DNA from 4 places in the Pedococcus sp. P3_C7 genome. Region 1 is predicted to be linked to each of the others. Evidence: predicted binding sites of a transcription regulator. Region 1 holds the regulator's gene; each other region holds the start of a gene.
What was found. Region 1 encodes LexA, which represses DNA repair genes until DNA is damaged. Its sites were predicted from a motif close to TCGAACANNTGTTCGA; they were not measured.
Positions count from the first base shown of each region.

Region 2: a site for LexA is predicted at 3,387-3,402, ahead of AC1DS4_RS01765 (HNH endonuclease signature motif containing protein). Genes of this name have one in related genera too.
Region 3: a site for LexA is predicted at 2,129-2,144, ahead of AC1DS4_RS13215 (YbaK/EbsC family protein). Genes of this name have one in related genera too.
Region 4: a site for LexA is predicted at 1,991-2,006, ahead of AC1DS4_RS16695 (HNH endonuclease signature motif containing protein). Genes of this name have one in related genera too.

Region 1 covers NZ_JBFUHC010000013.1:94,453-101,990, reverse strand. The annotation lists gene AC1DS4_RS17985 (hypothetical protein) at 1-239, shown strand, start outside; gene AC1DS4_RS17980 (DUF998 domain-containing protein) at 229-930, opposite strand; gene AC1DS4_RS17975 (dihydrofolate reductase family protein) at 1,047-1,646, opposite strand; gene AC1DS4_RS17970 (SRPBCC family protein) at 1,760-2,188, opposite strand; gene AC1DS4_RS17965 (winged helix DNA-binding domain-containing protein) at 2,236-3,393, shown strand; gene AC1DS4_RS17960 (hypothetical protein) at 3,349-3,846, opposite strand; gene AC1DS4_RS17955 (LysM peptidoglycan-binding domain-containing protein) at 3,953-4,351, opposite strand; gene lexA (transcriptional repressor LexA) at 4,607-5,389, shown strand; gene AC1DS4_RS17945 (hypothetical protein) at 5,459-5,671, shown strand; gene AC1DS4_RS17940 (DUF4259 domain-containing protein) at 5,647-6,060, opposite strand; gene AC1DS4_RS17935 (N-acetyltransferase family protein) at 6,130-6,669, opposite strand; gene AC1DS4_RS17930 (class I SAM-dependent methyltransferase) at 6,688-7,365, shown strand; gene AC1DS4_RS17925 (NAD-dependent protein deacetylase) at 7,372-7,538, opposite strand, start outside.
Region 2 covers NZ_JBFUHC010000001.1:370,949-378,486, reverse strand. The annotation lists gene AC1DS4_RS01785 (bifunctional 3,4-dihydroxy-2-butanone-4-phosphate synthase/GTP cyclohydrolase II) at 1-620, opposite strand, end outside; gene AC1DS4_RS01780 (nicotinamide mononucleotide transporter family protein) at 617-1,321, opposite strand; gene AC1DS4_RS01775 (riboflavin synthase) at 1,318-1,920, opposite strand; gene ribD (bifunctional diaminohydroxyphosphoribosylaminopyrimidine deaminase/5-amino-6-(5-phosphoribosylamino)uracil reductase RibD) at 1,920-2,945, opposite strand; FMN riboswitch at 3,067-3,195, opposite strand; gene AC1DS4_RS01765 (HNH endonuclease signature motif containing protein) at 3,410-4,840, shown strand; gene rpe (ribulose-phosphate 3-epimerase) at 4,884-5,540, opposite strand; gene AC1DS4_RS01755 (LLM class flavin-dependent oxidoreductase) at 5,623-6,675, opposite strand; gene AC1DS4_RS01750 (N-acetyltransferase family protein) at 6,718-7,278, opposite strand; gene AC1DS4_RS01745 (RsmB/NOP family class I SAM-dependent RNA methyltransferase) at 7,284-7,538, opposite strand, start outside.
Region 3 covers NZ_JBFUHC010000009.1:90,889-98,426, reverse strand. The annotation lists gene AC1DS4_RS13230 (DNA polymerase III subunit alpha) at 1-1,098, opposite strand, end outside; gene AC1DS4_RS13225 (SAV_6107 family HEPN domain-containing protein) at 1,095-1,565, opposite strand; gene AC1DS4_RS13220 (DUF6504 family protein) at 1,565-1,909, opposite strand; gene AC1DS4_RS13215 (YbaK/EbsC family protein) at 2,237-2,761, shown strand; gene AC1DS4_RS13210 (HAD-IIA family hydrolase) at 2,885-3,709, shown strand; gene AC1DS4_RS13205 (ArsR/SmtB family transcription factor) at 3,735-4,055, opposite strand; gene AC1DS4_RS13200 (MFS transporter) at 4,158-5,429, shown strand; gene metF (methylenetetrahydrofolate reductase [NAD(P)H]) at 5,454-6,392, opposite strand; gene AC1DS4_RS13190 (polyprenyl synthetase family protein) at 6,487-7,538, shown strand, end outside.
Region 4 covers NZ_JBFUHC010000011.1:136,956-144,493, forward strand. The annotation lists gene AC1DS4_RS16690 (NHL domain-containing thioredoxin family protein) at 1-244, shown strand, start outside; gene AC1DS4_RS16695 (HNH endonuclease signature motif containing protein) at 654-1,976, opposite strand; gene AC1DS4_RS16700 (DUF6458 family protein) at 2,218-2,475, shown strand; gene AC1DS4_RS16705 (acyl-CoA dehydrogenase) at 2,491-4,293, opposite strand; gene AC1DS4_RS16710 (DUF6584 family protein) at 4,478-5,032, shown strand; gene AC1DS4_RS16715 (nucleoside/nucleotide kinase family protein) at 5,032-5,736, shown strand; gene AC1DS4_RS16720 (hypothetical protein) at 5,785-5,976, shown strand; gene AC1DS4_RS16725 (SRPBCC family protein) at 6,032-6,523, shown strand; gene AC1DS4_RS16730 (aminotransferase-like domain-containing protein) at 6,688-7,538, opposite strand, start outside.

The DNA of each region.
Region 1 (7,538 bases):
TCCACCTGTTCAACGGCAGCAAGGACGCGCTCGGCATCGCGGCGGGCTCCCTCGTGGTCGAGCCGTCCACGGCCGGGTTCGTCGCCGAGCTCGAGACCGAGGGCGCCATCGCCCCTGGCGATGCGGTCTCAGTGACCGTGACCTGGACGCCCGCCGGCCCCGGCACCGCGACGGCCAAGCTCACCGCACAGCTCGGCGGGTATGCCGCGGACGTCCAGCTGCGGGGAGTCAGTACCTGAAGTCGTGGCTCCGCAATCTCAGCGCCAGGGCGACCAGGCAGGGGAACGTCACGGTGAGGATGACGACGCGCTGGGCCAACCCGGCATACCCGTGCAGTGGGGCATCCTCGGGGATCGCGAAGGCGCCGAGCGTCACGAATCCGACCAACGCCAGCAGCCCGGCGGCGAGGGTCCAGCGTGGCAGCACTGTGCCCCATCGCGGATCGGCCCGCAGTCCGTGCGACAGGGCGAGCAGCGCCAACCCTGAGCTGAGGAAGAAGGTCACGCCGCCGACGAAGTGGTACCCGGGGTCGTAGGCGACGCCTTGGGCGTCCTGCTCGATGGGGAAGGCCGCGGCGATGAACAGTCCGACGCTGCACAGCCCGAGGAGGGCCGGGCCCAGCCGGCTCAGCCGGCTCCGAGCGACACCGCGGTGCATCCCCCCAGCGAACGCCGCCATGAAGACGCCGAACACGACGAAGTTCGCCTGCTGGACCCAGCCGTGCGGTCCGGCCTCGAGGTTGCTCACCGGCTCGCTGACCCAGTCGTAGGTGTCGTGGCGGGCCAGCTGCTGGACGAGGAAGACCGAGGTGAACAGGATCGGGCCCGTGATGCCGGCGAGGGCAGACCAGTGCAGGTCTGCCGTGCCGGCGTGGGGGGCGCCTCCGGTGGCGGTGGGGATTGCCTTGTGTGGCGAGATCGAGGTGGTCATGGCTGCCTCCTGGTCGGGTGGGTGCTCATGCCCTCGACGCTATGAAGGGGCCGCCTCATCCCGCGTCGGCCGATCCGCCCACTCGTGCACTCACCTGGATGGGTCGATCGACCCATCTAGCCCTTGTTCACGCTGTAGTCGATGAAGGTGGCGTACTCACTCTGCCGGACGCCCTTGTGGGTCAGCTCGATGTCCTGCTCGAAGCCGTCGAACAGTCGCTTGCCCCCGCCCAGGATGACCGGGGCCACGATGATCGACAGGTCGTCGACGAGCCCAGCGGCCAGGGCCTGCCGGATCACGTCGGCGCCGCCCATCACGTGCACGTCCTTGTCCCCTGCGACGGCCCGCGCCTGGTCGACGGCCTCGGCCAGACCGTCGACGAACGTGAACGCGTCGCCCTCGGGCTGGTCCTCCGGTCGGTGCGTGACGATGAAGAACGGCACGTCCCAGGGGTTCTGGTCACCCCAGTGCCCGGCGGCCTCGTAGGTCGCGCGCCCTCCGACCACCGCGCCGAAGTTGGCCATGGCCTCGTCCATCCACGCCTTGTCGACCTCCCCCATCTGGCCGGTCGGCTCCTCGGCATAGGTCCACGGCCCGCCGAACACCCAGTAGTGCAGCCGCTCGCCACCCTCACCGAGCCCCTTGTCCGGGCCGTCGTCCGGCCCGGTGACGTAACCGTCGACCGACGTCGTGATCCCCGCGATGACCTTGCCCATGACTGCCGCCTTCCGTGGTCCGCGCCCACGGTCGGCGTCGGCCCGGTGTTCGTGTCTCCTGGTGTTCCTGTCAGCAGTACCGACCGGCCACGGTCCACGAACTCATCGGTCCCTCAGGCGGGCCCGCCCTCGCACTGCGCCTTGAGCCCCGCCGACTCCATCGCGAGGTAGCGCTCGGTGAGCCCGTGGTAGAGCCGGCCGACCAGCGAACCCACGATCCCGCTCTGCTCCACCGAGAGCCGGACCCTGCTGCCACCGCCGGGGAGCGCCTCCACCGAGTGCCTCGCCGTGGTGAGCGCCCCGGGGCCGGCCGACACCCACGTGAACATCCGCCCCGGGTCGAACTCGGTCACCACCCAGTCCACCGTCGGGACCTTGGGCTGGCTGATCTTGGCGGCCGAGCCCGTCCGCAACGGGCCGTCCTCGAGGCGGCGAACCCAGCGCACCGAGGCGGTCCAGTCCGACCAGTGCTCGACGTCCGTGAGCACCTCCCAGACCCTGTCCGGCGGGGCGGCGATGTCGACCGTCGTGCTCTGCTCCACCCCTCCATGGTCGCGCACCTGTCGGCGGTATTCGAGAGGATGACGCCATGGATCACGCGAGCGTCGTCGCCCAGCGGCTGGCCACCCAGCGGCTCAGCTCGGCGCCGCTGCCCCGCGCCGCCGACGTCGTGCGACTGCTCACCTGTGTGCAGAGCCAGGAGCGCGACCACGCCTTCTTCTCACTTGCCATGCGCTCCCGCAAGGACCGGTATGCCGCGGTGCAGCGTGAGTTCGACGCCAGCGCCTTCCTGCGCACCCACATCCTGCGGCCGACGTGGCACTTCGTCGCCCCCGAGGACCTGCGCTGGATCCTCGCCCTCACCTCGCCGCGCGTGCTGTCGAGCATGGGAGCGCGGCACCGCCAGCTCGGCCTCGACGAGGCCAAGCGTCTCGGAGACGGGTTCGACCTGCTGGCAGAACTGTTGCAGGACAAGAACTTTCTCACTCGGCCCGAGCTCGGTGAGGCGTTCGTCGAGCGCGGTTCACCCATCAAGCCGGGCGAACAGCTCGGCCACCTGCTCATCGTCGCGGAGATGCGCGGCCTGGTCTGCTCCGGGCCGATGAAGGGTGTCCACCACTCCTACGCCCTGGTCGACGAGGTCATCGCGCCGACACTCGAACGCAGCCGGGACGAGGCCGTCGTGGAGCTGGTCCGACGGTTCTTCAGCGGCCACGGGCCGGCCTCGGTCAAGGACTTCACCCGGTGGGCCACCATGACGGTCAGCGACACCAAAGCAGCGCTCGCGCAGCTCGGCGACGACCTGGAGGAAGTGGAGATCGACGGCATCCCGCACTGGTTCGACCCCACGCAGGTGCGACGGGTCAGCCGAGGCGCCCCGGCGGCATACCTCTTCCCGACCTATGACGAGGCGGTGCTGACCTATCCGCAGGTGAACTTCTCAGCGCTGCCGGGCCACCCCTATGCCGAACACACCGACCCGTTCTGGGCGAGCGTGGTACTCGACGGCACCAACGTCGGGCTCTGGAAACGGACCGTGCGACCCGACGCCGTGCAGGTCGAGGTGCACCTCGCTCCTGAGGTCTCGACTCGAGGACGCACCCAGGTCAGGGTGGCGGCCCAGCGCCTCGCTGGCTTCCTCGGACGCGACCTGTCCCTGGTCGAGAACGAGGGCACCCCGCCCCCCCCCCCCGCCACCGTCCTAGGAGACGAAGCCCCGGAAGGTGTCGGTGATGCAGCCGACTGAGCCGGCATCCAGCGTGCACGTGCGGTTGTCGCCCGCCAGCTTGCCCCCGCCCGAGCTCACGCCCGGCAGGGTCGAGTCGATGACCCACCAGTCCCCGAAGGTCCGGTAGCCGCCGCCTTCTGGGAGCACGTTCGGGTTCTGGAACGCGGGGAGGGTGATGAAGGCCTGGTAGCCGACAGTCACCGTCGCCGTGCCGCAGGTCAGCTGCTTGACCCCGCTGAAGACGAGCTGGTTGTGGGTCCGCAGGTCGGCGGCGTTCTCGAGGTCGGTGACCTGGGTGCAGGACGAGAGCGGACCAGTCGCGGCCGTGATGTCGCTGGGCCCGTCCACGAACTGGGTGTCGACGGTGAACGAGGTGGGAGTTCCCGCCGCGGCGATGGCCGGGAGCACCGAGAAGGTCACTGCTCCGGCAGCTGCGGCCAGGGCGGCCGCCATCCGTGTGGTGGTGTGCATGCCGACCACGGTCCTACGAGGTTCGCCCCCAGCGCATCGTGGTTATCGCGTAGCGCGAAATGCGTAGGCCACTCGACCGACGCGCTCAGTCGCCAGCTGGCGGGTCTCAGCCGACGGCGGGGATGAGCAGCGTCTGACCGGCGTGGACGTTGCTGTCGGTCAGGTCGTTGGCGACCTGGATCTGGGCGACCGCCTCGGCCATGGACAGCTGCGGGAGCTGCTCGACCGCGATCTGCGACAGGGTCTGACCGGACTGCACCGTGGTGGAGTGGTCGATCACGGTGGCGGACGCGCCACCGGAGAACACGGCGATCGCCAGGGCCACGGCCGTCACCACGACGGTGAGCGTGATCGCGAGCCGGGCTGCACGGGTCAGGCGCAGCGGGGCGGCGGGAGCGACGGCGACCTCTGGGCCGGTGGGCACCGAGACCAGGCGGGGGCGAGCCGGGCGAACGGGGACCCGCACCGGTGCGGGGGCGACGTCCCAAGCGACTGCTGCACTCATCAGGTCCTCCATCGTGACGTGCTCTGCTGCGTTCCTCGAACGGATGTGCGAAGAACTGCTTGACTGATTTCTAGCACGCATGTTCGAATCAATCAAGACACGCGTCGAACACATGTTTGGCACAGGCGTTCGAAGGCCATACGCTGTGTTCATGCCGCAAGCACATCAGAGGGCACTGACAACGGCTCCTCAAGCACCCGGCATACGGCACCTGACCTGCACCTGCACCCGAAACTGCTCAAGTGAGGAAGCGGCATGAGCGACGACAACGTCAAGGAACTGCCCGACCGCGATCGCGGTGACGGGCTCACCGTCCGGCAGCGACGGGTGCTCGAGGTGATCCGCAACTCGGTCGACCGGCGCGGCTACCCGCCGAGCCTGCGCGAGATCGGCGAGGCGGTCGGCCTCACGTCCCCCAGCTCGGTCGCCCACCAGCTCTCCACCCTCGAGCGCAAGGGCTTCCTGCGCCGCGACCCCAACCGGCCGCGCGCCATCGAGGTGGTCTCCCCCGACTCCCCCGCCGACATGCGGGGCTACCGCGGCGGCGCCTCCGCCGAGGACGAGACGGCGACCTACGACGAGACCGGGTCCGGCGACCAGCGCCCGGCTGCGACCTACGTGCCCGTGCTCGGGCGTATCGCCGCCGGTGTGCCCATCCTGGCCGAGGAAACCGTCGAGGACGTCTTCCCGCTCCCCCGGCAGATCGTCGGCGAGGGCCAGCTGTTCCTCCTCCAGGTCGTCGGCGACTCGATGATCGACGCCGCGATCTGCGACGGCGACTGGGTCGTCGTCCGCCAGCAGCCCACGGCCGACAACGGAGACATCGTCGCGGCGATGCTCGACAACGAGGCCACCGTCAAGACCTTCAAGCGCAAGGACGGCAAGGCGTGGCTGATGCCGCACAACGCCGCCTTCGACCCCATCCCGCGGAGCGCCTCGTGCGCGCCGCGGCACACGTGCGTGCAGGCGCATGGTGGGGCCGGCACGAGTCGACCCATCATCCGTTCGGCTGATGGCTCATTCGCCCGAACGGACTGAAGCGGACCCCGCGGGCGCGTGTGCGTCACGTGCCCCGTAACAGGCGACTCGCACGAGCGTTCTCTACACATGGAGGCCCAACCCGACCCCGATCTCACCGACCAGGTGCTGGGGTCCGAGATCGAACTGCTCGCGGACCTGATCGACGCCGCGAGCCACGCCTGCTCGCAGCTGAACCTGGACCAGATCGACGCGGCTCTCGGGATCTGTCGGGCACAGGGTCAGCTCCCCGCCCAGTCCCCCGCCCATTCCCCCGCTCAGTCACCCAGCGCGTCGAGGTAGTGCGTGATCTTGGTGGCGAAGCGTTCGCCGCCGTCACCCTCGGCCCACAGCTCCCACAGCTCGTTGTCGTCTGACTGCATTGCCCGGTGCAGTGCCCGGGTGGCGAGCTCCTCCAGCTGTTCGTCCACCTCGATGGGTTCCTCGTCGACCCACCAGGGCACATTGCGTTCTCCCACCACGGATTCGAAGTCGTCGCAGGCAGCCACGAGCACCGCTGCGGCCACCGCCTGCGACATGGTCGGCGCCTCGATGTACCCCCGCGCGCGGACCACTTGGTCGAGGGCCGCCTCGACCCGCTTGCGTCGTACGTCGTGCTCGGACTCCTCGAGCTCGTCGAGCAGGTCGAGTGCGTCGTCGTTCTCGAACGGCCCGGCTCCGGTGGCGCCCATCTCCCAACCTCCACAGCGTGCGAACGATGCTCCTTCGAGGGTGCCAAGAGACGCAGCGACACGCCAGTCCTACTCGTGCGGAGTCATCCGTTGGTACCAGGCCGTGTCGACGTAACGACCGAACTTGTGTCCGACCTCGCGAAGCACTCCCACCCGCTCGAAGCCGCACGCGACGTGCAGCGCCACGCTGGCGTCGTTCGGCAGGGCGATCACGGCCACCTGGGTGTGCACCTCAGGTGCAGCGTCCAGCCGCGCCAGCAGCGCGGCATACAGGGTCCGTCCGAGGCCGAGACCGCGCGCGCCTTCCGCGAGGTAGACCGACACCTCCTTGGTGCCGTCGTAGGCCGGTCGCGGGCGGAAGGTGCCGGAGAACGCGTACCCGAGCAGCTGTTCGTCCGCGCAGGCGACCAGGACGACGTTGCCGACGTTGCCGGCACTGGTGGCGGCGAGCTTCTCACCGAGGTATGCCGCGCCGCGGGGTTCGGTGTCGAAGGTCGCCAGCGAGGTGCGGACCTGCTCGTCGTAGATGGCGGCCATCGCGGGGAGGTCCGCCTGCGTCGCGTCACGGACGACGATTGCGCGGCCGCTGTCCGGGGCAATGCTGGTCATATCGGCGATGCTAGGGGGATGAGCGACGAGCAAGGCGACCGCCACGACCACAGCCACGGGACGCACGACTCGGCTGCGGCGGCGAAGCTGCCGGACCCCGACCGCGGTGGGCCGACGGACCGACAGGCCTTGTGGGACGAGCGGTATGCCGCCCACGAGCACGTCTGGAGCGCGACGCCCAACGCCGAGGTGGAAAGGATCGTGGGCGCCTGGCCGCCCGGTCGCGCCCTCGACCTCGGCGCCGGCGAGGGCCGACACGCCGTGTGGCTGGCCTCGAAGGGCTGGCGGGTCACGGCGGTCGACTTCTCGGCGGTGGGGCTGGCCAAGGGCGAGAAGGAGGCCTCCAGTCGCGGGCTCCGGATCGACTGGGTGGTGGCGGACGCCAGGTCCTGGCACCCGGCGCCCCTATTCCTCTTCGACCTCGTCCTCGTGTCATACCTCCACCTCCCCTCGGACGTCGTCTCCCGCACCCGGACGTGGCTGACGCCCGGCGGTGCGCTGGTGGTCGTCGGCCACGGCCTGCGCAACCTCACCGAAGGGGTCGGTGGCCCGTCCGACCCGGCGCTCCTGCACACACCCGAGCAGCTGCGGGCGGCGGCCGGGGACCTGCAGGTCGAGCGCTGCGAGGAGTACCTGCGGCCCACCGAGCAGGGCGACGCGATCGACGTGGTGCTGATAGCCCGGCGACCGGCGTGAGGTTCGTCAGGCTGCCAGCCGGCTGAGCAGCTCCTCGAGGGTCGGGGCGAGGGGCGCGTCGAGCTGCACGGTGGCCTCGCCGTCGCCTCGGGTTGGTCCGCGGGTGATGATCGCGACCGGGATGTCGAGCGCTGCCGCGCGGCGGACGAACCGGTAGCCGCTCATGACCTTCA
Region 2 (7,538 bases), on a different contig from region 1:
TCGACGCGGTCGTGCAGCTGCCGCCACGCGATCAGCTGCTCGATGGTGATGACGGGGATGTTGGTGACCGCCCCGGTCGCCAGCACCTCGGGCAGGCGCATCATCGTGCCGTCGTCGTTGACGAGCTCGCCGATCGCGCCGACGGGCGCGAGCCCAGCGAGCCGGCAGAGGTCGACGGCTGCCTCGGTGTGACCGGGCCGCTCCAGCACCCCGCCGGGCTTGGCACGCAACGGGATCACGTGACCGGGACGCACGAACGACTCGGTCGTCGACGACGGGTCTGCCAGCAACCGGATGGTCTGCGCACGATCGGCCGCACTGATGCCCGTGGTCACGCCCGCCGCGGCGTCGATGGTCACGGTGTACGCCGTCCGCAGCGGGTCACGGTTGTCGGCGACCATGAGCGGAAGCCCGAGCCGGTCCGCTGCCTCGCTGGTGATCGGGGCGCAGACGTAGCCACTGGTGTGGCGGATGGTCCACGCCAGCCACTCGTCCGTCAGGGTCTGGGCGGCGAGGATGACGTCGCCCTCGTTCTCGCGGTCCTCGCTGTCGGTGACCAGCACCGGACGCCCTTCGCGCAGCGCCGCGAGGGCCGCCTCGACGGTGGCCAGACCGATCATGCCGACACCTCACTCAGCTCGGGAGCGGGGTCGCGCTCCTCACGGGAAGCCTTGAGCCAGACGAAGAAGCCGTAGACGACCAAGCCTCCGTAGACGACGAACAGGATGGCTGTCGGGTAGTACTTCGAGTGCCAGAGCAGGGGCACACCGACGAGGTCGACGGCGATCCACGCCAGCCAGAAGTCGTTCCAGCCGCGGGCCATCGCGTAGGTCGCGACCATCGAACCGACGAAGATCCAGGCGTCGCACCAGAAGTACCAGCGTGGCGCCGGCCAGCCGGCTCCGATCACGGAGAAGACCCACTGGAACACCAGCACGCCCGCGGCGGCCGCGACCAGGTATGCCACCCGCTCCTGGAGCGTGGCCCAGCGGGGTGTGATCGCGGCGGCGGAGAGATCATGACGTGCCTTGCGCTGCTCGTTCCACCGCCACCACCCGTAGACGCTGGTCAGGATGAAGAACACCTGCCTGCCGGCCTGGCCGAACAACGGCTGCTGCGCCTGTGCGTCGAAGGTCGCACCGATGAAGACCGTGAACAGGAGCACGTTGCCGACGATGCCGATCGGCCAGGCCCAGACTCGTCGTCGCAACCCGCCGATGGCGGAGGCGAAGCCGAAGGCGTTGCCGACGATCTCGCGCCACGTGATGGGGTGGCCGGCGATCGTCAGGTGCGCTTCGTAGAGCCGACTGAAGATGTTCATGCGGAGGTCTCCTTGGAGGTGAGCAGGCGTTCGACGTACTTGGCGAGGACATCAACCTCGAGGTTGACGGTGTCGCCAACTTCCTTGTGTCCCAACGTGGTGAGGGTGAGGGTGGTGGGGATCAGCGAGACGCTGAACGTCGCGTCGTCGACGGAGGAGACCGTGAGACTGACGCCGTCGACGGTGATCGACCCCTTTTCGACGACGTAGCGGGCCAGGGCGTTCGGCAGGCCGAACTGCACGACCTCCCACCGCTCCCCCGGCGTTCGCGCGAGGATCCGGGTCGTTCCGTCCACGTGGCCCTGGACGATGTGGCCGCCGAACCTGCTCGAGGCTGCCATGGCGCGCTCGAGGTTGACGGGGTCGCCGGCCCTGAGGGTACCGAGGCTGCTGCGGTCGAGGGTCTCGGCCATGACGTCGACGGTGAACTGCTCGGAGTCGTGCTCGACGACGGTCAGGCAGACGCCGTTGACGGCGATGGAGTCGCCGTGCTCGGCGTCGGACGTGACGAGTGGTCCGGCCACCGTCAGTCGGGCCGAGTCGGCACCCGCGTCGAGGGCAACGACCCGGCCGAGCTCCTCGACGATTCCCGTGAACATCAGCGAGCCCCCTTCAGTGATGCCGTGATCCGCACGTCGTCGCCGATCAGGGTGATGTCGGTCGGCTGCAGGCGCAGCGCATGGTCGATCGACGTGATCCCCAGGTCGCTGACCGACGGGCGGCCGCGCCCCAACAGGACGGGCGCGACGTAGGCCACGAGCTCGTCGACCAGGTCGGCCGCCATGAACGCAGCCGCGACGGTGGGACCCCCCTCGAGCCAGAGGTGGTGCACCTCGGCCTCGGCGAGCGCCGACAGGACGTCCTTGGGGTCGCGCGTCCGCAGCTGCCACGTGGGAGCCGCGTCGTCGAGCACTCGGGCGTCCGGCGGGAGGTCACGCTCGCCCATGACCACCCGGATCGGCTGCTCGGGGTAGAGCGAGCCGTCGAGACGTCGCGCGGTGAGCTGTGGGTTGTCGAGCAGCGCCGTGCCGGTCCCCACGAGGATCGCCCCACTGCGGGAGCGCTGCTCGTGGACGTCGGCCCGGGCGGCCTCGCCGGTGATCCACTGGCTGGTCCCGTCAGCCGCCGCACTGCGACCGTCGAGCGTGGTCGCGAGCTTCCAGGTCACCCACGGGCGCCCGGTGGTGACCAGATGGGTCCACGTCGCGTTCAGGGCCTGTGCCTCGTCGGCCAGCAGGCCGCCTTCGACCTTGACACCCCTCCTGCGCAGCCACTTGGCCCCACCCGCGGCGGCCGGGTTGGGGTCGGTCTGGGCATAGACCACCCGAGCCACGCCCGCGGCATGCAGGGCCGCCGCGCAGGGTTGGGTCCGCCCGCTGTGGTTGCACGGCTCCAGGGTGACGTAGGCCGTGCACCCCGCCGCGCGCTCCCCTGCGGCGCTCAGGGCGTCGGCCTCGGCGTGGGGCGTCCCCGCGCCGCGGTGCCAGCCGGCGGCCACGACGTCGCCGGCGGCGTCCGCGAGAACGCACCCGACGCGTGGGTTGGGGTTGGCCCGGGGGCCATGGGCAGCCAGCCCCAGGGCACGACGCATCATCGCCGTGTCTGTCGAGGTGTGCTCTGCCACTGTCCTGCCCTTGCTCGAAACCGTGTCGGTTGAGCTCCGGGGGTGTGCAGGCGGGCCTGCTGGCGAGGGTCGGAACGCAGGGTCGGCAACTGCCGCACTGCGAACCCACTGGTCCCGCTGTCGCGTGCTGCCTACCATCCGGACTTTCACCGTCGGTCTGGGAGTTCCACCCAGTCAACCGGCCGCTGGCTGCGGTCGGGTCGCGGACTGTCACCGCCGGTTCGGAATTACACCGACCCCGGAGCACGTCAGTGTCCAGTATGCCGCAGCACGGCTGGGTGCGCGCCGTCCCGTCCGCGTGACGGTCCTCACGAAGGGGGCAGCCAGGAGAACACTTGCCAGCTCTGCCTGAGCCTCTACCACATACCTCTGACATGGGTAGGGCCGCGAAATGGATTGCGCCACAACAGAATTGGTTGTGGATGGTCTTGTCGTTGCCATTCGAACAGGTGTACGATTGAGCCATGTCGGTCAGCGCTATCGCCACGCAGCGGGAGGAGGTCCAGCAGGACCTCTGGACCCGTACGGCAATGGTGGCTGGGCAGCTCAACCGGGCCCACGCCGAGCTGGCCGACATCGTCGCGAAGCTGATTGAGGGTGGGCACTGGGGCGACGGCGGTTTCCGCTCCCCCGAGCACTACCTGATCGTCCGAGCCGGCCTGTCCCCCGCGCACGCCCGCGACGTCGTCGCGGTGGCCCGACGCCGCGCGGAGCTGCCGGATGCAGCCGCGGCGGTGAGCGCTGGTGAGCTGTCGCTGGATGCGGCTGCCGTCGTGGCTCACCACGTGCCCGCCAGCCACCAGGCGTCGATGACCCACCTGGCTCGGCACGCCACGGTGCCGCAGCTGCGCCGCGCCGTGAGCCGACACGCGTTCCGCGACCCTGCGACCGAGGTGGAGTCCGCGTCCCCCGGGGTGTCTGCGGATCCTGTCGCGCTCGACCATCCGAGCGGCCCGCAAGGCGAGTCTGAGCGTCGTGCGTGTGCCAAGCCAGAGCTGTCCATGCACTACGACCGAGATGGCCGGTTCCAGCTCCGCTACAGCGCGCCCGCGACGATCGGGGCGCTCGTCGAACAGGCCGTCAAGGAGGCCAAGGACGCCTTGTTCCTCCAGCAGCGGGACGGCGACCCGCCTGCAGCCCCTCAACCCACCTACGCGGATGGCCTCGCGGAGGTCGCGCAGCGGTCCTTGGCCGGCGTTGCCTCCACGAGCCGCGCCAGCCACTACAGGGTCTACCTCCACCTGGACACGGACGGCGCCTGGATCAACGGCGGGGGCGCCATCCCGACGCGGCTCGTCAAGCGGTTCCTCACGGACGGCGCGCTCCAGCCAGTGTGGGAGACGCAGGGGCGACCGATCAGCGTCGGCCGCACGATGCGCATCCTCCCCCGGCGCTCACGCAGGCTGATCGAGGACCGCGACCGCGGATGCCGGTTTCCAGGATGCACCGCAACCCGGTTCGTCGAGATCCACCACCTCGACGACTGGGCCCACGGTGGCGCCACAGACGACGACAACCAGATCAGCCTCTGTCCGTTCCACCACGACGCCATCGATCGCGGGGACTTCACCGTCACCGGAGACCCGACTCGCCACGATGGGCTCGTCGTCGTGAATCGCTACGGGCACCAGTTGCGACCGCCAGGGCCTGACGAGCTCGCCCCACCGGACGAGGGTTCGCGCGAGTGCGACGACAGGGTCACGACCTACCGACCACCGTCGGGGGAACGAGCTCGCTGGGCTGAGATCGAGATTCCCTCCGATCGCGAGCTCGAGGACACCTTCACGCCGCGCCTGCGCGTTGTCTCAGGCGCAGCCGAGAGATCCGCCGCCGGGCCAGCAGTGATCGAGCGCGACCCCTTCGATGCGATCCGCCGCTGGGACGAGTCCGGCTGACGGCCCCAGGACACGGCCGGGACCGACGAGGATGCCGGTCTGCTCAGTGGGCGTGCGTCGCCGCCAGGGCGCGCAGCTCGTCCACCGCGGCGGCCGCGTCCTCGGCACCGTAGACGGCCGATCCCGCGACGAACACGTTGGCACCTGCCTCGGCACACTGCTCGATGGTCTTGGCTGACACTCCCCCGTCGACCTGCACCCAGACCTCGCCACCGAGGCGCCGCACCGCCTCGCGCACCTGGGCCACCTTCGGCATCTGGTCGGCCATGAAGGACTGTCCCCCGAAACCGGGCTCCACGGTCATGACGAGCACCATGTCCAGGTCGGGCAGGAGATCCTCGTACGGCGCGAAGGGGGTCCCCGGCTTGATGGCCATGCCCGCCCGGACATCCAGGGCGCGGAGGTTCTTCGCCAGGGCGCGCGGGTCGCGAGCGGCCTCGATGTGGAACGTGACGGACGCGCCGCCCGCCTCGGCATACATGGGGGCCCAGCGGTCGGGGTCGTCGATCATCAGGTGGCAGTCCAGCGGGATCGGGCTCACCTTCGCGAGGGCCTCGACGACAGGGAGCCCCAGGGTGAGGTTCGGCACGAAGTGGCCGTCCATCACGTCGACGTGCGCCCAGTCGGCGTTGGCGATGCGGCCCAGTTCGCTCTCGAGGTTCGCGAAGTCGGCGGAGAGGATGCTCGGCGAGATCTGCACGGCCGACACTGTATCCGCCCGCCAACGCGGCGACGGGGCGGGCGTCGTCGGGGGCGGCGGAGGCGGGGGACGCGTATGCGACCTACTGACCGAACGCGTCTGCCAGCAGCGCCAACGTCGCCTCACGAGCCGGTGCGAGGGCCGTGGGGGTGCCGCTCACGGCTCCGGCGACAGGGTGGACCATCACCTCGTCGACGTCGTACTCGGCAGCGAGGGCGGTGAGCTGCTCGGCGACGACGTCGGGAGTGCCGACGACCCAACGCCCACGCATCTCGGTGGCGAGATCGCGGTGCCCGTCCGCGATCCCGGCCTCCTCCGCCTGTTCGACGAGCAGTTGCGGGGCAAGTCGACCGCCGGTCCGCAGCGCCACCATCGACGCCAGGTTCGGCAGCGTGAGTCGCTCGGCCTCGACCTGGCTGGGCGCCACCACGACGTTGACCGTGAGGAAGGTGCGTGGCACCGGATGCGCGGCGGATGGCCTGAAGCCCCCGCGGTAGAGGTCGAGGGCTGCTGCCGTGCCGCGCCCCGAGAAGTGGTGGGCGAAGACGTACGGCAGGCCGCGCTCCGCCGCCAGGCGCGCCGAGTAGTCGGAAGACCCGAGCAGCCAGACGTCGGGTGCCGAGGCGGCCCGGGGAGTGGCGTGCAAGGGGTGGACGTCGCCGCCGACCCTGATGCCGACACCCTCGGGAGACATCAGGGCCATGACGTCGTCGACGTACTGAGGGAACCGCTGGACCGCGTCCTGGTCGACCCCGCCTGCGCCGTGTCGCAAGGCGTAGCTGGTCACCGGGTCGGTGCCGGGGGCACGTCCGATCCCGAGGTCGATGCGCCCCGGGTGCGCTGCTTCCAGCAGGGCGAACTGCTCGGCCACGACCAGTGGTGCATGGTTGGGCAGCATGACCCCGCCGGAGCCGACGCGAATCCGCTCCGTGGCGGCGGCCACCATCGCGATGAGGACCGGCGGGTTCGTCGCCGCCACCGCGGGCATGTTGTGGTGCTCGGCCAGCCAGTAGCGGCGGTAGCCGTGGCGGTCCGCAACCCGCGCCAGCGACCGGGTCGCGGCCAGCGCGTCCCCCGTGGTCTGGTCGCTGCGGACGGGGACGAGGTCGAGGACGGACAGCGCAGGTGTGCTCACCTGTGGGCCAACCGGCTGCCACCGAGCGCTATTCCGGCGGGGTCAGCGGACCATCCTGATCTCGGGGAGGTCGGGGAACCGGTCGTCGACGAACGTCGCACCGTCGGGCGCGAAGCCGTTCCGGACGTAGAAGGCGCGCGCTCGCGGGTTGTCGCGGAAGACCCAGAGCTCCGCGGGATCCTGCCGCTCGAGCACCGCGTCGAGGAGCCGCTGGCCCAGACCGGTGCCGTGTCGCGAAGCCTCGACATAGAGCGCCCACAGCTCCGCCGGACGGACGTGGTCGGGTCGCCCGGCCGGGTCCCGGGAGGGCCCAGCTGCGACCAGCCCGCAGATCTCCTCGCCGTTGGCGTGTTGCTCGACCGCCACGAAGCGTCTGGTGCCGGTCGGTGTCCGGGCAGCCAAGAGGCCGCGCCAGCGTTCGACGGCCGCGTCGACGGTCCACGTGGAGAAGTAGTCCTCCGGCAGAACGGCGGCATAGGTGTCGACCCATGCCTGGTGGTGCATGGCCCCCACACCCGGCGCGTCCTCGACGAGCATCGGGCGCAGCGTCACCGGCACCGGGGCGACCCTGGCTCTGCCACCGCGGTCCGCGGGACCGGTCACCCGGCTCACCCCTTCTTGCGCAACAGCGCCAGGAACATGCCGTCCGTGCCGTGCAGGTGTGGCCACAGCTGCACCGTGGCACCCGTGCCCGGGATGTCCACGACGGCGCCGTCGCTGTCGCGGACGAAGTCACGGGTGTCGAGCAGCTCGACATCCGACCGGCGCTTGGTCACGTCTCCCACGACGAACGACGTCTCGGCCAGGTGGGGGCTGCACGTGGCGTACGCGATGACTCCCCCGGGCGCCGTCGCGTCGATGGC
Region 3 (7,538 bases), on a different contig from region 1:
GCGCCCGGCCACCGCCGCGCGGCACCGTTGCTCGAGCACCACCTGGGCACTCATGCCGGGATCGACCCCCACCCGGTCGGGTTCGGGCAGGTGGACCGACCCGATGCCGAGGTCATGGCGGGCGCTCTGGGCGCAGCCGAGCCCCAGAGCCAGGGTCCGCCCGACCAGGTCGTCAGCCCGGCCGAGGTCGCCACCGGTGATCTCACGGGCGATGGCGTGCATCGTGTCGGTCGTGGCCAGGTGGGCGGCGTCGGTGACCCGGTCGAGGTGCCGGGTGTCGAGGGCGACCAGCCGCCGCGCGGCGTCGAGCACGTCGACGACGGCCGACTCCCCGGGATCGACGTGGCGCACCGCCGCGGTGAGCACCGCGGTGACGCCCTGCTCGTCGGCGAGCCCCAGCAGCCGTCGGGCATGACTGCGCGATGCCGGGGTGCCCTCGGGTCCCCCGTGGCAGACCACCTCGATGACGACGGCGTCAGGTGGCAGTCGGCGCCGCCAGGAATCCAGCAGCTCACGGGCCCGGTCGGTGCGCTTGGCCAGCAGCGCCCGTCCCACGTCGGAGTCGGGGCCGAGCAGCACCACGAGCGGACTGGGCTCCCCTTCACCTGCGCCGCCGCACGCTGCTGCGACCACGGCGGCGGAGCTCACGGGCACTCCCCGCTCACCGCGCAGGTGGGTCTGGGTGACTAGCCGGCACAGTGCCGCCCACCCCACCCCTGCGGGCACCCCAGCCGCTCGTCCCCGCGCGAGCACGGTGACCCGTGGATGGCGGGCATCGCGCTCGGCGCCACCCCGGACAGGGGTCCGCCCCCTCACCGCTGGACCGACCGCATCCAGACCCACCGGACCCGGACCGACCGCATCTGAACCCATCGCATCTGGGCCCACCGCGAGGTCGACTCCCAGAACGGGTGCGATGCCGGCCGCGGTGGCGGCCTGGACGAAGCGGACCGCACCGTAGAGACCATCACGGTCGGTGAGCGCGAGGATCGGCTGACGGTGCTGGGCAGCGCGTTCGACCAGCGCCTGGGGCGTCGCGGTGCCGTAGCGCATCGAGAACCCCGACGCGACGTGCAGGTGGGCGAACTCGGTGCTCACGGGCCGGCCCCCGGAGTGCTGGTCACTGCGGTGGGCACCAGCAGGTGGTCGTACGGCGACCTGGGCACTGGCAGACCCAGGGTCCGGCAGACGAGGTCGAGGAAGAGCTCGGACTGGCGCAGCAGGTCGTCGGCCTCGCGCGCACTGTGGTCGTGGTGGCGGCGAGCTCCCACGACGTCGAAGAACCCGGCCCACTCGGAGAGCTCGGGCGCGACCGTGGGCAGCAGCTCCCACAGGCTGCGAGGACCGGACTGGCCCGCGGACTGGTGGGTGGACGTGATGCGGGTGGCGACCACGGCGGCAGCCGCGCGCAGGGCACCGAGCTGGGCCTGGTCATAGCGTCGGGCGACCTCCTCGCTCTGGCAGGCCTCGAGCAGCGAGTGCCGTGCCCGGTCCAGCAGGTCGAGCGTGGCAGCAGCTCCGCTGGCCGCCCCCTGGGCAGTCCCGTGTGCACTTCGGGCGCCCATCAGTCCGCCACCCTCAGCAGCCGCCACTGGCTGCCTGCGTGACTGGCGGGGTCGGCGCACAGGTCGTAGACCCCGATCCCGGCGAGTCGGCCGGCGCTCGCCTCGACCCGCCAGACCTGTCGTTCCCGCGCATCGGTGAGCACGTCGCTGCCCTCGCGCTCGCGGGCGTCGCGCCACCACGGCCGCCGCTCCTGCCAGCGGTCGAGCACGGCCCGGACGACATAGAGCCGGCCACGCCAGACGAAGGCGTTCGGACCGCGCCCCGCCACCTCTCCCAGACCAGGGGTCAGGTCCTCGCGAGCGCCCTCGCGGACCTCGATGGGCTCTTCGTAGCGGCGGACCACAGGGCGCTCCTTCGGGGATCTGGTTTTCGGGTTGCGGGCATGGCGCAGCGCCACCAGACACAGCGCTGCCGCGTCACCGGGTGATGCGCTCTGGGCCCTGTGAGAGGCGGGGTCGAGGCGCCTGCTCACAGGGCCAGAGCCGCAGTGGTCCGCGGGATGACCGCCCACCACGGTGTGGGGCCGTGACCGGTGGATCGGTCGTCGTCGTGAACCACGAGTTCGAACAGGTGTTCGATAAGAAGAACGGTACACCCCGCCACGGACAGTCCGTCAACCCCCTCCAGACGACTGGTGACAGGCGTGACCGCACGGCCCTAGTCTTCGGCCATGACAGCGTCCGACGTGCCGACGTCGGCCCCCGACCTGACCGGGCACCCTGCCGTCCGCAGGGTCCTGGAGAACCTTGCGATCCACCACGTCGTCCCCGAGGTGGTCACCCTCCCGGACGCCGTGCGCACCGCGGCCGCCGCGGCCGCCGCGCTGGGCATCACCCCCGCCGAGATCGCCAACTCGCTCGTCTTCCGGGCCCACGCACCGGACGGCACGATCAGCCCGATGCTCATCCTCACCTCGGGCGCACACAGGGTTGACCTGGTCAAGGTCGCCGACCTCGTCGACGACGTCGACCACCTCGACCGGGCAGACGCCGACTTCGTCCTCGAGGCGACCGGTTTCACCATCGGGGGCGTGGCGCCAGTCGGCCACCGCAGCCAGGTCCGCACTCTCGTCGACGTCTCACTCAGCCGCTACCGCCACGTCTGGGCGGCTGCCGGCCACAGCCACACCGTCTTCCGCACGACCTACGAAGAGTTGCTCCGCGTCACCGGAGGCCACGCGATCGAGGTCGCCTGAGGCGCCGCTACTGCGCTCGTGGCCAATGGCAGGGCGCCACCTCCTTCAGGCACTCCATCCTCCGCGACGTCCGCCACCCGGCACTCCCCCAGACCCCGCACGCAACTCGGACACAATGGGCCCATGACCACACCGAAGCCCGTCGAGTGCTGGCTCACCGACATGGACGGCGTCCTCGTCCACGAGGAGAGCGCGATCCCCGGAGCCGCCGACTTCATTGCCACACTGCAGGAGTCAGGGCGGCGGTTCCTCGTCCTGACCAACAACTCGATCTTCACCCCGCGCGACCTGCGGGCCCGGCTGCTCGCCAGCGGTCTCGACGTGCCGGAGGAGTCGATCTGGACCTCCGCCCTCGCCACAGCGCAGTTCCTCGCCGACCAGCGGCCGGGCGGGAGCGCGTTCGTCGTCGGCGAGGCAGGCCTGACGACGGCGCTCCACGAGGTGGGCTACACGATGACCGAGCGCGACCCCGACTACGTCGTGCTCGGCGAGACCCGCACCTACTCGTTCGAGTCGATCACCAAGGCGATCCGGCTCATCGAGGCCGGAGCCCGCTTCATCGCCACCAACCCCGACGTCAGCGGGCCCAGCCCGCACGGCATGCTGCCGGCCACCGGCTCCGTCGCAGCCCTGATCAGCGCGGCCACCAGCCACCGGCCCTACTTCGTCGGCAAGCCCAACCCCCTGATGATGCGCAGCGCGCTCAACCGGATCGACGCCCACTCCGAGTCGACCGTGATGATCGGCGACCGGATGGACACCGACGTCATCAGCGGACTGGAAGCGGGGCTGCGGACCATCCTCGTGCTGACCGGGTCGACCAGGCGCGAGCAGGTGCAACGCTTTCCCTACCAGCCGACCCGCGTCGTCGACTCGATCGCCGACGTCGTGCCGCTCGTCACCGAGCTGCGTCCGCTGACAGGAGCCTCGAGCGACTCGAGCGGCTGACCCCGAGGTATGCCGCCCGGCCGGGTCAGCCGCGCGAGTCGCCCAGCACGCTGGCGAGCAGCCCCGGGAAGGCCACGTCGAGCTCCTCGCGGCGCAGCGACACCAGCCGTTCACGGCCACGAGGCTCGTTGCGGATGACGCCCGCCTCGCGGAGCACCTTCATCAGGTGGGACTTTGTCGACTTGGGCAGTGCCGGGTTCGTCGCACCGCACTGGGCCATCTCGAGCGGGCCCGCGGCGAGGTCCCGGACGATCTGCAGCCGGGCCGGGTCGCTCAGCGCGAAGAGCACGTCGGTGAGCGCCACGTCCGCCATGGCCGGGTGTGGCAGCTCTTGGTTTGCAAGCATGGTTCGATAATACTCGAACCAATCTGGCAAGATCGGGAATGTCCAGGGCAGATTGACAGTTCGATAAGTTTCGAACCGTTGTTTTCGTCCGAGAGGCCCGTCATGAGTGCGACCAGCAGCATCCCGACCGGAACGACCAGCTCGACCACCACCAGCTCGACCACCAAGAGCTCCACCGCCGACGGTGAGGGACGCGGACGCCGGCTCCCCCGTCGCCCCGCCTTCGTGCTCGCCCTCGCGTCGGTCGTGGCGCTGATGGTCGGCGCGAGCGCACCATCACCCTTCTACCCGGTGCTCCAGACCCAGATCGGCTTCTCGGCGGGGACGATGACCACCATCTTCGGGGTGTATGCCGTCACGCTCCTGGTCACCCTGCTCGTGACCGGCTCCCTGTCCGACCACATCGGACGCCGACCGGTGCTGGCCGTCGGCTTCCTGGTCCTCGCGGTGAGCATGGTCGGCTTCTGGCACGCCGACGGCGTCGGCACCCTGCTGGTCTCGCGCGCAGTGCAAGGTGTCGCCGCAGGCCTGCTGATGTCGACCATGTCGGCAGCCGTCGTGGACCTCGAGCCAGGCACCCGCCCAGGACTCGCCGCGACGCTCAACAGCGTCACCCCGCTGTTGGGTCTCGCCGCAGGCGCGCTCGCGGCCGGTGCCGTGCTGGACTCCAGCCCGCACGCCCTCCCGCTCGTCTTCGCGACGCTCACCGCGGCCTACCTCGCACTGGCGGTGGGCGTCCTCGCTCTTCCCGAGACCTCGCCACGTCACCAGGGGTGGCTGCGCTCGCTGCGTCCACGGGTCGGCATACCTGCTGCTGCCCGACCTGCGTTCCGGCGCAGCGCACCGGCCCTGTTCGCCGGCTGGGCCACCGGTGGCCTCTACCTCTCGCTGGGCGCGCCCATCGTCGGCCAGCTGCTCGGGGGTCGCAGCCACGTCGAACAGGGTGCGGTCGTCACGGTGCTCACCGGGGTCGGCGCCCTCAGCTCCTACCTCGGCCGACAGCGCACACCCCGCCGGATCACGCTCTACGGCACGACCATGCTCGCCGTCGGCACGGTGCTGACGCTGGTCGCGCTGCACGCGGGGTCGCTCGTCGCCTTCCTCCTGGCCGCGGTGGTCGCGGGGTCGGGCTTCGGCACGTCCTTCCTCGGGATCATGCGCTCGATCACCCCGACCGTCGGGCCGGCCCAGCGCGGCGAGCTCTTCTCCAGCGTGTTCGTCGTCAGCTACCTCGCCTTCGGGCTGCCGGCGGTCGCCGCCGGGTTCGCGGTCCCGCGGTTCGGCCTCGAGACGACGGCAACCGTCTACGGGCTGACCGTGGTCGCGCTGTCTGCAGCCGCCGCCCTGGCCAGGGCGTTCACCACCCGGGACTGACCGAACCGACCACGGGGACAGCGCTCAGGCCAGGCCTGCGGCGCTGCGCGTGGTGAGGTCGAGGTTGCGGTAGACCTCGAGGGTCGCCGTCGAGCGGTTCATCGTGATGAAGTGCAGCCCCGGTGCGCCTTCACGGAGCATCCGGTCGGCGAGCTCGGTGGCGATCTGCACGCCCACCTCACGGGTCGCGGCGGGGTCGTGCGAGACCGCCTCGAGCCGGCCCACGACGGCCGGCGGCAACGGGGTGCCCATCAGCTCGGACATCCTCGCCACCTGCTTGAAGTTCGTCACCGGCATCAGTCCGGGGGTGATCGGCAGGTCGCGACGAGCCGCCACGGCGTCGCGCAGCCGCAGGTAGCTGTCGGCGTCGAAGACCATCTGGGTGATGGCGAAGCTCGCGCCGGCATCGGCCTTGCGGACCATGACCTCGACGTCGTGCTCGAAGCTCGGTGACGCTGGGTGCACGTCAGGGAACGCCGCGACCCCGATCGTGAAGTCGCCCAGGGTCCGCACCAGCGCCACGAGGTCGGTCGCGTGGTTGAGGCCCTCGGGGTGAGCCACCCACTCGCCGCCGACGTTGCCCGGCGGGTCGCCCCGGAGGGCGAGGATGTTGCGGACGCCGCTCGCGGCATACAGGCCCACGACCTGGCGCAGCGCGGCCACGGACGCGCCGACACAGGTCAGGTGCGCCAACGGCGTCAACGTCGTCTCACGGGCGATCCGCTCGGTGACGCGCACCGTGCGGTCCTGGTTGGAGCCGCCCGCGCCGTAGGTGACCGAGACGAAGTCGGGTCGCACGGACTCCAGGCGGCGGATGGCGTCCCAGAGCATGGACTCCCCGGCGTCGTCCTTGGGCGGGAAGAACTCGAAGCTGATCGAGGGATGCGGCGCCGCCAGCATTCCGGGGATCGACAACGGCTGCTGCGTCGGTCGATCCACTCCCGAGGTGTGCCCCAAAGCCATGGCGGTGAGACTAGTCGAGGGCCCACGCCGTAGGCTCAGTGCCAGCACAGGATGAGACATTCCGCGGATCGACAGACGCCGGGAGGAACGCGTGGTGACCAGCCCGCTCGACGCCGCGTCCCTTCGTGAGCGCGTACAGCGCACCGTCGACGACGTCCTCACCCACCAGGCCGGGGTCCTCGCCGAGGTGGGCCCCGACGCCCAAGAGCTGCTCGGCGCCGTCGCCCGCCTCCTCACCGGCGGCAAGCGGCTGCGGGCCGCCTTCCTCTACTGGGGCTACCGCGCCACCGGACAGCCCGACTCGGACGCCCTCGTCCGCGTGGCCACCGCCATGGAGTTCTTCCAGGCGGCTGCGCTGATCCACGACGACGTCATGGACGACAGTGACACCCGGCGGGGTATGCCGGCTGCGCACCGTTCGCTCGCAGCTCGCCACGAGCGTGAGTCGTGGTCCGGCGACGCCGACCGGTTCGGGGTGGCCGGCGCGATCCTCGCCGGCAACCTGTGCCTCAACTGGACCGAGGAGATCTACGCGACGTCCGGTCTCGACCCCGACCACCTCTCGCGCGGGCGAGGCGTCTTCGACGTGATGCGAACCCAGCTCATGGGCGGCCAGTTCCTCGACGTCGTGGAGTCCGCGCGGTCGTGGGACGGCGTGTCCACCCAGGAGCGGATCGACCGGGCAGAGCACGTCATCCGGTTCAAGAGCGCCAAGTACACCGTCGAGCACCCTCTTCTCATCGGGGCCACTGCCGGTGGCGCGTCCGACGAGGACCTCTCGGCCCTGTCCCGCTACGGCCTCGACCTCGGCCAGGCGTTCCAGCTGCGCGACGACCTGCTGGGCGTGTTCGGCGACCCGGCCGCGACGGGCAAGCCCGCGGGCGACGACCTGCGAGAGGGCAAGCGCACCGTGCTGATCGCGCACGCCCTCGCCGGGGCCGACCCGGCCGGGGTCGAACTCATCGAGGCTCGACTGGGCGACCCCGCGCTCGACGACCAGACGGTGCACCGGCTGCGCGAGGCGATCACAGCCGCAGGTGCGGTCGACGCGGTCGAGGCCGACATCGCCCGCCTCGCCGGCTCGGCACGGATGGCTCTCAAGTCGACGCGTGAGCTCGCACCCGAGGCGGCAGGGGTGCTCGACCA
Region 4 (7,538 bases), on a different contig from region 1:
GGGCCTGCTGCGCGAAGGTGCCGGCAGCGCCGAAGGCCTGACGCGCACGCTGACCCTCGACCCGGCGGCCGGCGACGGAGTGCTGCACATCTCGGTGCAGGCCGCGTCGTGCGACGGCGACCCCGAGACCGGCGAGGTGCCCGAACACGCCGCCTGCCACCTCTACCAACAGGACTGGGGTATCCCCGTTGTGCTGGTCGACGGCGCCACCACCGAACTGACCCTCGACCTGCGAGGCGTCTGACCTACGAGTGGGCGGGCGCGCGCGTAGCGTTCCCGGTTGGCCCCCAAGATCCTGCCGCAGCGCCTACCCTCGGGTCATCGGTTCGCTCCCGCGCGGGCCGCTGCGAAGGGGTGGGCGACATGTGGTGGCTGCTTGCAGTGCTGGTCGCGATCGGCGTCCTTGCCTGGGTACTCCAGCGGCGTGGGGCGACGTTCGACGGACAAGACGACCGAGGGGACGCGGGACGCCCGCCCGAATCCTTCAAGATTCCCGGCGCAGGCGGCGGCAACTCAGGCGGCTTCGCCGGCTGAGTCGCGGCCCCGCCAAACTCCCGCCGGGCATGCCACAGCCCGCGCCGCCGCGCCGCCGAACTCCCGCAGGGCCTGCCACAGCCCGCGCCGCCGCGCCGCCCCGCCCAACTGTCCTCGCCTCACGTCCGGAGAGCGAAGATGACGGACTTCTTCCCCTGGCCGTCCGTGTCGATCCGGTGTGAGTAGCGCGGGTCGTGGATCCGGCGATGGTGGTATCCGCACACCGGGACTGCCAGCGCCAGATCGGTCCGACCACCGCTTGCCCACGGATCCTCGTGATGGAGCTCTGACCAGGCATAGGGCCGATCGCACCCTGTCGCCGCACAGGTGTCGTAGGTCGTGGCGAGGGCGACCCGCTGCGCCTCGGTGAAGAATCGCTCTTGGCGCCCGAGGTCCAGCGGAACCGATCGTCCACCCAGAACCGCCGGAAGGATGCCGGCATTACAGGCCAGTCGGCGGGCCTCCCCGGCGGAGATGTCGTGGCCGGTGTCAAGGTGGGCGGCTCCGACAGCAGCCTTGAGCTGGTCGTGGTCGATCGTGACGACCACCGTGGCTGCGACCTTGCCGCTGAGCGTGTCGGTGGGGAGGTGCTCGAGCAGCTCGACGAATGCCGTGCCGTAGCGGTGTGCCCAGTCACCGTCCGCCTGGAAGGCCTCCCAGGTGGCCGCTGTGACATCGGCAGGCGTGGCGGCACCTGCAGCCTTGGCCGCCTTGGCAGCCTGCTGGGCGAACCGACGGGGCGATGCGATCTGTTGAACGGTCTTGGCCAGGATCGAAGCCGCAAGAGTCGGCAGCTTGAAGTGGCCCGTCGTGGTGCCGTCGCCGTTGTGGTGCCACGTCAGCCGCGCCTTGGCCAACGCCGCGTCTTCCTCGCTGCGCAGCACCTGGTCCTCGTGGGCGTCGACCTCGGCCTGCGAACGCTGCGCGACCGACAGGATCCGCCTGCCCTCCTTGCGCAGGGTGCCCGGGTCGACCAGCTTCGCTCGGCGCACGAGATCTGCCTCGATGGCCGTCCGCTCCTGCGTGCTCACGCCGTGGGGCAGCTGGGCGGTGGCCGTCGCGATCACCTGGGCGTGCTCGGTGGAGACGTCGCCGGCGGCCAGTGCCTCACGGGTGGCGTCAAGGCCGTTGTCGAGGGCCATCGCGAGCCGCACGTCACGGGCCGCCTGACCGCCCTCGCGCCGCGTGCTGGCCGCCAACCATGCGGACGTGTCGCTGAGTCCGGAGTCGGCGGCGACCTCAGAACGGTCAGCCTCGGCGACGAGTGAGAGCCGAACGGCCTGCAGCCGTGTGATCACCCGGTCGATGTCGCCCAGGGCCGCCGCCGCGGCAGTGCCGCCGCTCACGTCGCCGGTGTGGACCCGATCCAGCAGCTCGTCGATCTCGCGCAGCACTTCGACCGTCCCGAGTGGGGCGGTGAGAAGGCTGGCGGCTGCGGACATGTAGGCAACCATAGTCGAACATCTGTTCGAACACAAGCACAGTCCACACAGGGACTGGCCAGAAAGGTGGTCAGGTCTCGCGACGGGCTGCCGGAAGGGGTGGCGGGTCGGTGCCGCTCTCCGGCCCCTGTCGCGACGTGGCGGTATGAGAAGAATGCGCCGCGTCACCGCAGGTCAGGAGCTTTTGGCCATTAGAGTTGAGGGAACGGGTGACCAGTGCCCGCAATCCCCAGGAGTGAGCATGTACATCGGAGTCGGCATCTTCCTGATCGTCGTCGGCGCGATCCTGACCTTCGCGCTCAACGCGTCCACCGACGTGGTCAACCTCGGCATGATCGGCTGGATCTGCATGGCTGCAGGCGTGCTGGCCATCCTGCTGTCGCTGATCGTCACCCGCCGCACCACCACGGGCGCCGGCTACTCGTCGCGCCGCGTGAGCCACACCGACCCGGCCACCGGCACCCGTGTCGACGAGGTCGACGTGGACCCGCGCGCCTGACCAACCCCAGAGGCATCACCTGACCGACGACGAAGCGGCACCGGACTGATCGATCTTGCCCTCGTAGAAGTCGCGGTCCTTGGCCGAAACCCCTTCTGCTTCAAGGGCCTTGGCCGCAACCGCTGCCTGGCGAAGCAGGAGCCAGCCGATGACGAGGTCGCCGGCGGACAGCAACAGGCGTGAGGTGTTCTGGCCGACCTTGTAGAGGTTGGTCAGCTCGCCACCCTCCTGGCGCGGGTCGGACTTCATCAGCTCGCCGACCATGTAGCCGATGATGCCCTGGACGTCCTCGAGGCCCGTCCCGAGTAGCTCGCGCTCGGCGTCGAGCCGTCCGCCACTGGCGCCGATGTCCTTGGCGAACTCCTGGATCTGCAGGGCCACGTGCGACAGGGCCTGGGCCTTGTCCTTGATGATCTTGCGGAAGAAGAAGTCGAGGCCCTGGATCGCCGTGGTGCCTTCGTAGAGCGTGTCGATCTTCGCGTCGCGGATGTACTGCTCGATCGGGTACTCCTGCAGGAAGCCGGATCCGCCGAGGGTCTGCAGCGACTCGGTCCCGAGGAGGACCCATGCGCGCTCGGAGCCGACGCCCTTGACGATCGGGAGCAGGAGGTCGTTGACCCGGTTGGCGATCTCGGCGGCGGAGCCCTCGGCGAGCTCCTCGGAGCCACTCTCGAGGAACGCCTGGTGCACGATGTCCTGCTGGGTCGCGGTGTACATCACGAGCGCGCGCAGCCCCTCGGCATACGCCTTCTGCGTCATCAGCGAGCGACGCACGTCGGGGTGGTGCGTGATGGTCACGCGGGGCGCGGCCTTGTCGTTCATCTGGGTGAGGTCGGCGCCCTGGACGCGCTCCTTGGCGTAGTCACGAGCGTTGAGGTAGGCGGTCGACAACGTCGAGATCGCCTTGGTGCCCACCAGCATTCGCGCGTGCTCGATGACGCGGAACATCTGCGCGATGCCGTCGTGGGTGTCGCCGAGCAGGGTGCCGACGGCCGGCTCCTTGTCGCCGAAGGTGATCTCGCAGGTCGTCGAGACCTTGAGGCCCATCTTGTGCTCGAGGTTGGTGACGTTGGCGCCGTTGCGCTCGCCGAGCTCACCGGTCTCGAGGTCGATGTGGAACTTCGGGACGATGAACAGCGACAGTCCCTTGGTGCCCTCGCCTGCGCCCTCGGGGCGGGCCAGCACGAAGTGGATGACGTTGTCGGTCATGTCGGACTCACCGGAGGTGATGAACCGCTTGACGCCGGTGACGTTCCAGGTGCCGTCGGCGTTCTCGCTGGCCTTGGTGCGGCCGGCGCCGACGTCGGAACCGGCGTCGGGCTCGGTCAGCACCATCGTGCAGTGCCAGCCCTTGTCGACGATCCAGTGGGCGAGCTTCTTCTGCTCGTCGTTGCCGAGGATGTAGAGCAGGTTGGCGAACGAGTAGGAGGCGGCGAACATCGCGATCGCCGGGTTGGCGCCGAGGACCATCTCGTTCATGGCCCACTTCAGGCTCGGCGGGGCGACGGTGCCGTCGAGCTCGCGCGGGACGTCGATGTTCCAGAAGCCGGAGTCGACGTAGGCCTGGTAGCTCTTCTTGAACGACTCGGGCATGGTCACCGAGTAGGTCTTGGGGTCGTAGACCGGAGGGTTGCGGTCGGCGTCGGCGAACGACTCGGCCAGCTCGTTCTCGGCCAGCCGCGCGACCTCCTTCAGCATCTCCTTGGCGGTGTCTGCATCGACATCGGCATAGGGGCCGGTGCCCAGGACGTCGCCGCGGCCGAAGACCTCGAAGAGGTTGAACTCCAGGTCGCGCAGGTTGCTCTTGTAGTGGCCCATGTCGGGGAACCCTCCGAGTGGTGACTTGTGGTCGACCGGCCCGTACCGGGCGGTAACTTCCATGATTCTACCGGTGGGTAACAATTGCAACCCCTCTGTGGGATTCCCCACCAAACGGATGACGTATGCCGCGTGCCCCCGATGACGCGGGCGCGCGGGGGAGGGCACGGCATACTCACGTGGTGTGACCGAGGAACCCCAGACGCAGCCTTCGAGCCAGCCGAGCAACGCGGTCCAGCGTGCTCGGGCCGACCTCGACGCCGGGCGGGAGTGGAAGGCGCGCGAGCGCCTCGTCGGACACCTGGCGGGGGAGTTCGATGCCGAGGCGCTGGAGCTGCTGGGCGAGGTCAACTACGCGATGCGTGACCTGCCGGCGGCGGGGGCCGCCTGGTTCGGCACGGCCCGACGCGGCAAGGACGTGGACGAGGCGGTCGAGGCGTGGCGGGAACGGCACGGCGACCACTTCGGCCAGATGTGGAGCAGCCTGCCGCGGTCGGTACGGGAGCGGGAGGGCAACAAGCGGGTCGACGCGCTGCGGCGACGGGCTGAGCAGGCCAAGACGCCAACCACCGCGACCAGCTCGCCGCAGCCCCCTGGTGCGGGCGCGTCGCCCGGCTCGAGCGCCGGAGAGGGTGGCCCGGATGCTGCGACGATCATCGCGGTGGCACTGGCAGGGTTGTTCGTGGTGTGCGCCGTCATCGGCCTCGTGACCCTCCTGGGCTGGATGGTCCCCGGCTGATGGGTTCGGGGTTCGGCGCAGCGTCGCTGTCCCGGGCAACGACCAGCGTGCGCGAGGCGCTCGTGTCCGAGGTGGCCGCTCGCGTCCCTTCCCCCGTCGGGTCGAGCTGTGTGCGGGTCGGTGTCGACGGCGTCGACGGGGCGGGAAAGACCACCTTCGCGGCCGAGCTGGCGGCGGCCCTGAGGGACCTGGGGCGTCCCGTCGTGGAGTTCTCCCTGGACGGCTGGCACCGTGTGCGGGCGGAGCGCCACGCCCGTGGCCGGCAGTCGCCGGAGGGCTTCTGGCTGGACTCGTACGACTATCCGCGCCTGGTCGACGAGGCCCTGGACCCGTTGGGACCGGGAGGCTCGCGGTGGTTCCGGTCCGTGGGCCACGACGTGCGCACCGACGAAGTGGTCCGCCCGGACTTCGTCGAGGCCCCCGAGGGTGCGGTGGTCGTGGTCGACGGGCTCTTCCTGCACCGGGCCGAGCTCGCGGGCTGCTTCGAGTTCACCGTGTTCGTCGACGTGCCGTTCGAGGTCTCGGCCGCGAGGATGGCCGTGCGCGACGGATCGACGCCCGACCCCGCGCATCCCGATCTGCGGCGCTATGTCGAGGGGCAGCGGCTCTACTTCGCCGAGCGGTCTCCGTGGTCGCGAGCCGACCTCGTCGTGGACAACACCGACTTGGCCGAGCCCGCTCTGGTGGACGGCCGGCGCGACTGAACGGCGTGGGTCCACCCGCCTGTCGGTGGCTCCTGTCACTCTCGACGCATGGACAACACCTCGGATGTGCTGCTGTTGCACGCGGTCCAGGCCTGGTGTGACGAGTGCCAGGGCGAGCGGATCCTCGTGCCCGTGATCGACGACCTGCCGGGCGGCTTCTGCTGCACGGTCTGCGACACGGCGGTCTTCTCGGCGCTCGACGACCTGCCTGCCGTCGCCGCCCTGCGCCGTTCCGCCTGACCCGCGCGAGGCCCGCCAGATGGGGGGACGCGGTCCTAGGCTGCGCGGGCGCCGGATGCGTACGCTTGTGGGTGTCGGCGTCGTCGTCGGCGCGGAGGTGGATCGCGTGGGCGAGCTGGAGCACTCCGTCTGGATCAAGTCAACACCTGAGCAGGTGTGGCACACCTATGTCGACCCCACCCGCATTCCGCAGTGGCAGACTGGAAAGCCGTCCATCGGGGAGCTGCAGGGTGGCCATGGCGAGCCCGGCTCCACGTACGTCTCGAGGCGTGGCCCGCTGTCCGCGCGCACGACGGTGCTGCGCGCCGACGCACCCCACGAACTGGTCACGAGGACTGACGCCTACTTCGGCCTGCAGCTCGAGGTGACCTCACGCCTCAGCGAGCGATCGGGTGGCACCGACCTGCAGCTCCACGTTTCCACACAGTGGCGCCGCCGCCTCGGTCCTGTCGGCAAGGTCATTGAGCTGGCGATCCTCAGCCCTACTGAGGCTCGCAAGGAGCTGGCAAACCTGAAGTCCCTCGTCGAGCGGCAGGCCCCGGCCTGATCGCCGCCTTGGTGCGCCGTGAGGCCACCGTTGCTGGTGCCGGTCTCGAACTGGTTGCGATAGCGCCCGTCGCGCGCCATGGCCAGCAGGATCGGTATGCCGCGGTGCTGGCGGTCGGGGTGGAAGTTCAGCGTCACGCGCAGGCCCGGTTCACGTGGTTCCCACTAGGCGCGGAGCCGCTCGAGGGCCGCGCCCAGGATCCGCGCGCCCTCGGGGAAGGCGCCGGGATTGGGCCCGGTGTAGTTGAGTCGCAGGTAGGCCCCCGCCGGCTCGGCGGGGAACCACTCTGTCCCCGGGGCGACGAGGACGCCGTCGCGCTGGCAGTCCGCCGCGAGCCGCTCGAGGTCCGTCCCGTCGGGGAGGCGTACCCAGAGGTTCAGGCCACCCGTCGGCACGTGCTCGACGTGCGCCTGCGGGACGTGCTCGCGCAGGCTGTCGAGGAGGAGGTCGCGACGGGCTCGGAGCTGTTCGCGGACGCTGCGCAGGTGCGTCTGCCACGCGGGCTGGGTCACGACATCGAGAGCTGCCGCCTGGAGGAGGCCGCTGACGTACATTGAGTCGGCTCCGCGGTCCGCCAGGATGCGTTCCCGCGCCGGTCCGCGAGCGATGACGGCGGCGATGCGCAGCGCCGGCGACACGCTCTTGGTCAACGAGCGCAGGTAGATCACGTGCCCCGAATCATCATGCGCCGCAACGGGTCTGGGCGTCGTGGTGATGCCGAAGTCGTGGGCCCAGTCGTCCTCGACCAGGAACGCGCCGTGGTCGCGGACGACGTCGAGCACCTGTTCCGCGCGCTCGCTCGACCACTGGGCGCCGGTGGGGTTCGCGTAGTTGGGCTGCGCGTAGAACACCCGGGCGCCGCTCTCCTCGAAGGCCCGCGCGAGCTCGTCGGGGTCGGGGCCGTCGGGGCCTGACGGCACCGGGACGACGCGCACCCCGGCCTGGGCGGCGGCGCTGATGGCACCCCAGTAGGTGGGCGACTCCATGAGCACCGGCTGTCCGCCGGCCACCAGGG